One region of the Neobacillus sp. YIM B06451 genome, then DNA from elsewhere that is predicted to be linked to it. Evidence: riboswitches for the same ligand, from Rfam matches in the RefSeq annotation. Region 1 holds a riboswitch; each other region holds the start of a gene.

Evidence for each region. A riboswitch is a leader RNA that binds a small molecule or an ion and turns the genes downstream of it on or off. The one in region 1 is predicted to bind lysine.
Region 2: another riboswitch for lysine. It lies ahead of RB160_RS07245 (amino acid permease); the one in region 1 lies ahead of RB160_RS19505 (transporter substrate-binding domain-containing protein).
Region 3: another riboswitch for lysine. It lies ahead of RB160_RS13195 (aspartate kinase); the one in region 1 lies ahead of RB160_RS19505 (transporter substrate-binding domain-containing protein).

Annotation. Positions count from the first base shown of each region.
Region 1 is NZ_JAVFKJ010000015.1:13,149-15,419, forward strand. It holds gene RB160_RS19500 (glycoside hydrolase family 32 protein) at 1-620, shown strand, start outside; lysine riboswitch at 796-977, shown strand; gene RB160_RS19505 (transporter substrate-binding domain-containing protein) at 1,081-1,926, shown strand; gene RB160_RS19510 (amino acid ABC transporter permease) at 1,999-2,271, shown strand, end outside.
Region 2 is NZ_JAVFKJ010000002.1:526,234-528,504, forward strand. It holds gene RB160_RS07245 (amino acid permease) at 1-1,076, opposite strand, end outside; lysine riboswitch at 1,192-1,367, opposite strand; gene RB160_RS07250 (membrane-associated sensor domain-containing protein) at 1,503-2,271, opposite strand, start outside.
Region 3 is NZ_JAVFKJ010000007.1:11,786-14,056, reverse strand. It holds gene uvrC (excinuclease ABC subunit UvrC) at 1-902, shown strand, start outside; lysine riboswitch at 972-1,151, shown strand; gene RB160_RS13195 (aspartate kinase) at 1,262-2,271, shown strand, end outside.

The DNA.
Region 1 (2,271 bases):
CGCCGCAAACATTTATTGACGATAAGGGGAGAACAATCCTTTACGCCTGGATGGGGATCACCGATGAGAATGAATCGTCCCACCCGACTCTAATCAATCGCTGGGTACATGCACTGACCATCCCTAGGGAGTTGAGCCTTCACGGCGATAAGGTTTATCAGCGGCCAATCTATGAGCTCTCTTTGCTGCGAAAAAATAGAGTGGAAATCGAGAATGTCGAACTGGCCGGAAAGGCAACTCAATTCAATGGGGTCATGGGAAAATCAGTGGAATTGCTGTTGGATAGCCTCAAAGTGAATAACGGAGGGTTCCGTATCCGGTTTAGAAGCGAAGCAGAACTGTTTTACGATTCCGATAAACGAGAGATTAGCCTCATAAGGAAAAATTTTAAAACAGGCGAACCGGAAAGAAGAACATGCGCGCTCTCGGACCTAACCCAGCTAAGGATTTACATGGATCATTCTTCATTGGAAATTTTCGTGAACGAAGGCGAAGAAGTATTTACAGCACGTTATTTCCCCAACATGGAAGACGAAACAATTTCCTTTTATGGAAAGGCTAGCTTCAGCCTTGTAAAGTGGGATTTGGACAAGCTGAAGATTCAACGGTACAAATCTTAAAGTTATGAACGGTGTTATAGCCCCGATTGACTTCCCATTTAAGGCTATATTATTATCCAAATGAATCCTCAAATGGAATCAGTATATAGGCTTTTAGGCGGAAATTAGGTTGACAGATTTGTCGGAATGTTATAGTCTAATTTGTATATAATTTAATAGAACCACCTCACTTTCACAGTGGGGTAGAGGCGCGGTATTTAACAGTCTTTAGTGGAGCCTGAGAAGCATCGAGACTAGGGAGAAGGAAATATCGCCGAAGTGGGCCATATACTCAGTATTGCCTGCTGGGCCTGCAATGAATAATTGCAGGACTGTCTCAATGAACTGCCCGGTTTATTGAGTTGTGCTATCTCATTGGGGTAAGAGAGGATTTGGGCGCAAACTATACATGTTGCGGCCTGAGTTTATCTCAGGCCGCTTTTTGGTGTATTAAATAATAAAATAAAGGGGGAAGTTTAAGGTGAAAAAGAAGGGAACGTTATTTCTGGCATTATTGCTTACCGCAATCCTCGTATTGGCCGGTTGCGGAGGTACAGACAGTTCAAAATCGGGTTCGAATGGCAAGGAAGAAAAGGATACTTTCAAAGTAGGGCTTGAGGCCGGCTACGCTCCTTTTAACTGGTCGCAAAAAGACGATTCAAATGGTGCTGTCAAAATTTCGGGATCATCTGAATATGCTGGCGGCTATGATGTGGAAATCGCCAAGAGAATCGCCGATGGACTCGGCAAAGAACTCGTTATTGTCAAAACAGAATGGGATGGCCTTGTACCGGCATTGACTTCCGGCAAAATCGACGCGATTATTGCAGGAATGTCACCAACGGAAGAACGTAAAGAAACAATCGACTTTTCGGACAACTACTATAAATCGAATCTTGTAATGGTTGTAAAAAAAGGAAGCAAGTATGAAGGAGCGAAATCAATTAACGATTTCAAAGGTGCGAAGGTAACTGCGCAGCTGAATACATTCCATTACTCCGTCATTGACCAAATTGAAGGCGTAAAGAAAGCAACAGCGATGGATAACTTCCCGGCAATGAGGGTCGCGCTTCAATCGGGCATCATAGATGGATACGTTTCTGAGCGTCCTGAAGCTGTGAGTGCTTCAGCCGCGAACGAAAACTTTGCGATGGTCGAATTCGAGGATGGTTTCAAAACATCCGAAGATGACACAGCGATTGCTGTCGGACTTAAAAAAGGAAGCGGCCTGAAGGACAAAATCAATGAAATCCTGAGCGGCATTTCCGAAGAAGACCAAACAAGCATCATGGATGAAGCAATCAAGAACCAGCCGGCGGCAGAATAGAGATAGATTTCGGTGGAAACCGGCTGTGTCTTGCATACAGCCGGTTTCATGATGAAATGGAGGAGGAGAAGCATGAGCATCGAATGGATTGTAAAGATCGTATCGGAAAACTGGGAGATGTTCCTGCGCGGAGCCGGCACAACGCTATGGATTGCGCTCGTTGGGACAATTGCCGGAGCAATTATCGGCTTGATTGCCGGCATCATCCGGACGATTCCTGTTCCTGAACGGGGACTGAAAAAGATTGTATTGGCAATCGTTAATTTTCTTTTATCGGCATATATTGAATTTTTCCGCGGTACGCCAATGATTGTCCAGGCAATGGTCATTTATTACGGCTCCGCA
Region 2 (2,271 bases), on a different contig from region 1:
AGTCCGTTTGTAATGATCATCGAACGGACCGGAATGCCTTTTTTGTTTTCCTTTAGGAACCACGGCAGGAAAAGCCCTTGCTTTGCAGCCTGGAACGGGATTTCCGCGCTCAGCATGACCCAGCCAAGAGTCGAGCCGACGAGGCTGATCAAGCCGATTGCAGCGAGCGCCTGGCCACCAGCCGGTCCGAGCACCTTGGTAATCGCGTCAATAAGCGGCTTGTCGGAAGCAATGAGTTCTCCCTGGCTGAGCATGCCCATGACAAGGATGGAGATACCGATGTAAAGCGCGAGCGCGATGAGCAAACCCAGGATGGAAGCCCGTTTTACATCGATTTGTTTTTTCGCCCTTGACGCAAAGACAACAGCGGATTCAACGCCGATGAATGCCCAAAGTGTAGACATGGCGGCTGAATTCACCTGGCCAAGCAAACCGATTGTCTGGCCGCTACCGTCGACCCGCGGAGCGGTGAGCGGCAGGATGTTTGTTTTACTGAATGCGAATAAACCAACAATAATGAACAAAACGAAACCAATAACCTTCGCAGCGGTGGCGGCGAAATTCAGCTTTCCGGCGTTCTCGATTCCGCGCAGAATGATGGCATGGGTTGACCAAAGCATCACCGTGCAGACGATAAACGTCAATCCGTTGCCGACCTTCACGGTTAATCCGCCAATCGAAAACCATTCCGCCTGGCTCGTCAAAATCGGGAAGAACGTTGACAGGTAGCCCGCGAATGTTGTGATAATCGCAATATTCCCGGCAAGGTTCCCAACCCAATAGCCCCAAGTCGCCATAAAGCCTGACAGCCTTGAAGCCTGAGTGCCGGGCCTGAACAATTCCTTCGCATATATTTGCGGCCCGCCCTTTAGCTCCGGCTTGCGAATCGCAAGGTTTCCGAACACAAGGACCGTCATCATAACCCCAAAGCCGGTCAACCCCCACGCCATCATCACGCCTGCAGGGCTTGCCGCCTCAGAAAGCGAGCGCGGCAGCATGAAAATGCCTGATCCAACCATATTTCCAACGACAAGTGCCGTCAATATCCATAAACCAAGTTTCCCTTGTTTATTCATCTATCATGTCTCCTCTCTTCACTGTCTAAAAAGAAGCGGGGAACGTACCCATACTCCAAAAATAGGCACAAAAAAAACACCCCTGATACGGAGTGTATTCGTGCCGCATCAGACAAAACGGGATAGTTCACCATGGTTTCCCATGGCAGTCCTGCACCTATTCGGATACAGTCCCAGCTGACGCAGTCAGTGACCTGCGGCGCTTCGGCGGTTATTCCTTTCATCCGGCCTCCCCGGGGTGCCTGCCCCTCTTCCGAATTACTCCTAATACCCGCGACCTCTACCTCATCTCGCTGATGAGGAATCTATATAATTGGATTATGTGATGTTTTTTAGCCTTACCTAGGATAAAGCCTCGCAGGATGTTTGTCAACCTGTCCCACGCAACGCCCGGCCCGGGTGGCCAATTTTCCAAAAGACCGTCAATTATAGTGTTTTCAAGGCTTTCCCTTTCCTAGCAACAGCCGGTTGCGGCCTTTCACGGGCTCCGTAATGGACAAAATTGGAAACATCGACGGCTGTTCCCGTAATTTCTTCGACCTTCCCGCCTTTTGCGATTGGCACGAGGGAAATGGCAAAATGACGTTTGTTAAAATTGGCCAAAAATGTCTGTTTGGTGCCGGTTTCCCAGCATTCGTGGCAGTAGTCGAGTGCATCGCCTTCCATTGGAGGCAGCAGGTCTTCAACGTCGGTGCCAGTGATTGCGGACGGCTTGAGCCCATTCTCGCGGAGTAGGCCGCCCTCCATATAGGTGAACATTAATCGCCCTTCTTTTTTCGTAAAAGAGAAGACGGCCCCCGGGGCTAGCTTTACAACGGCATTTTCTTCCGGAACCGGTTCCTTTTTCTTCAGGAGAAGGAAAACGCCTTTTAAGATGAAATAATAGCCGAGCACTTTGAAGATGTGTCCAGTAAAATTGTCGAGGTCGAACACGCTTTGGTAAACAGTGAAGATCATCTCCGACAGAAACAGTAGTGTAAAGGCGAGCGCGAGATTAAGGTGTGTCGTGCATTTTTCAAGATAATAATGGTGCAGGCAGACGACGAGTGACAGAAAATGCAGGAAGCTGATGAAGTACTCAAGGCCATTTTTAAGAGGAGTCGTCCCTTGCCCTTCGATAACAAGGACGGGAAGGCTCTTTTCAAAGATGAAAACAATTGCCATGATTGCCAGTCCGAGCATGATTGCGGCGCTT
Region 3 (2,271 bases), on a different contig from region 1:
TTGGCCAGTTTTACTCGAAGGCAAACCACATCAAGCCGCGGGAAGTGCTCATCCAGGACAGCGTGGACTGCCAGATGGCGGAGCAGCTGCTGGAAGTAAAGGTGCTCCAGCCGCAGCGAGGACCAAAAAAGGACCTCGTCAAGCTGGCCGTAAAAAATGCACAAATTGCCCTGAATGAAAAGTTTTCACTTATTGAACGGGATGAAAACAGAACGATTAAGGCAGTCGACAATCTCGGGGCCCTGCTCGGCATCCATACACCGAACCGGATCGAGGCGTTCGACAACTCGAACATCCAGGGAACCGACCCGGTATCTGCGATGGTTGTGTTCATGGACGGAAAGCCATATAAAAAGGAATACCGCAAATACAAAATCAAATCGGTTAAAGGCCCGGATGATTATGAATCGATGAGGGAAGTGGCGAGAAGAAGATACTCCCGCGCCTTGAAGGAAGGCCTTCCGCTTCCGGACATGATTATCATCGATGGCGGGAAGGGACATGTCGAGGCAGTAAGAGACGTGCTTGAGAACGAACTTGGGCTTGATATTCCACTTGCCGGCCTCGTAAAGGATGAAAAGCACAAAACATCCCAGCTTCTGTACGGAAATCCGCTGGAAATCGTACCATTGCCGCGCAACAGCCAGGAATTTTACCTGCTGCAGCGGATCCAGGATGAGGTCCATAGGTTTGCGATCACCTTCCATAGGCAGCTTCGCGGGAAGAGCGCCTTCCAATCTATATTGGATTCAATTCCGGGGATTGGTGAAAAGCGTAAGAAGCTCCTTCTTAAAAATTTTGGGTCGGTGAAAAAAATGAAGGAAGCTACCCCGGAGGAAATCACACGCATAGGCATACCAGGGCCTATCGCCGAAGAACTTTTGAAAAAATTGAACTCTTAGGGTTGGCGAATAAAAAACCGCTGTGCTATAATGATGGATAATTTCATATACTATCACTTTGAATTCTAAAGTGAAGGTAGAGGCGCGGGCTTCAAGAGTAAAAATCCGGAGAAGAATGGATTCCATGAAGGATTTTGAAAGGGGAGACCGCCGAAGCGGCGAATGGATCCATTCCGGACGCTTGCTGGTCCTGCATTGAATAAGTGCAGGATTGTCAGGGTTTACTAATCCTGGAGGGCTATCTCACATAGATGCGTAGATTATTCACGTATCCGGGCAATGAGATGTCTCTCATTGCCCTTTTGATTTGTGCAGATACTAACTAAAAAGGAAACCAGCAAAGGAAAGTAGGGGAAACAGTGGCGATTATTGTACAGAAATTCGGCGGCACCTCGGTTGGGACGCCCGAACGGATCATGAATGTAGCAAGGCGTGTAATCGAAGAATGCGAACAAGGCAACAGTGTTACGGTCGTCGTTTCAGCGATGGGAAAAACAACGGATGAACTTGTGGGGCTCGCAAAGCAAATTACCCCATCCCCTTCAAAAAGGGAAATGGATATGCTCCTTACAACAGGGGAGCAGGTGACCATCTCGCTCCTTGCAATGGCCCTGAACGCTCTTGGCAAGGAGGCCGTTTCTTTTACAGGCTGGCAAGCCGGGGTTAAGACTGAAGATGTTCACGGCAACGCCCGAATTAAGGATGTCGAACCGCACCGGGTGCTCAATGCTCTTGAGGAAGGAAAAGTGGCGATCGTCGCTGGTTTCCAGGGAGTTACAGGCCAGTGGGAAATTACGACACTTGGACGCGGCGGTTCGGATACGACAGCCGTGGCCCTTGCTGCGGCCCTTAAAGCAAGCCGCTGTGATATTTATACGGATGTAACCGGAGTATTCACGACAGACCCTAGGATTGTGAAAAGCGCGAGAAAGCTACTCTCGATTTCTTATGATGAGATGCTTGAGCTTGCCAACCTTGGCGCCGGTGTCCTGCATCCAAGGGCGGTCGAATTTGCAAAGAATTACGGCATCCCGCTTGTAGTGCGGTCTAGCATGGTAAAAGAAGAAGGGACAATGATTGAGGAGGAAGTATCCATGGAAGAAAATTTAATTGTTCGCGGAGTCGCATTTGAAGATCAAATTACACGGGTTTCGGTAATGGGGCTGGCCGAATCGCTGAATGGCCTGCCAGCAATCTTTGCTTCGCTAGCCAAAAATGGCATTAACGTAGATATCATCATTCAAAATATTACTGGTGACGGAACGGCCAACCTTTCCTTCTCCATCAAAACGGAAGATCTTGAGAAAACGATCGAAGTCCTTGAAGCGAGCCGAAAAGCATTGGGCTATGGGAAAATTGAAACGGAAAC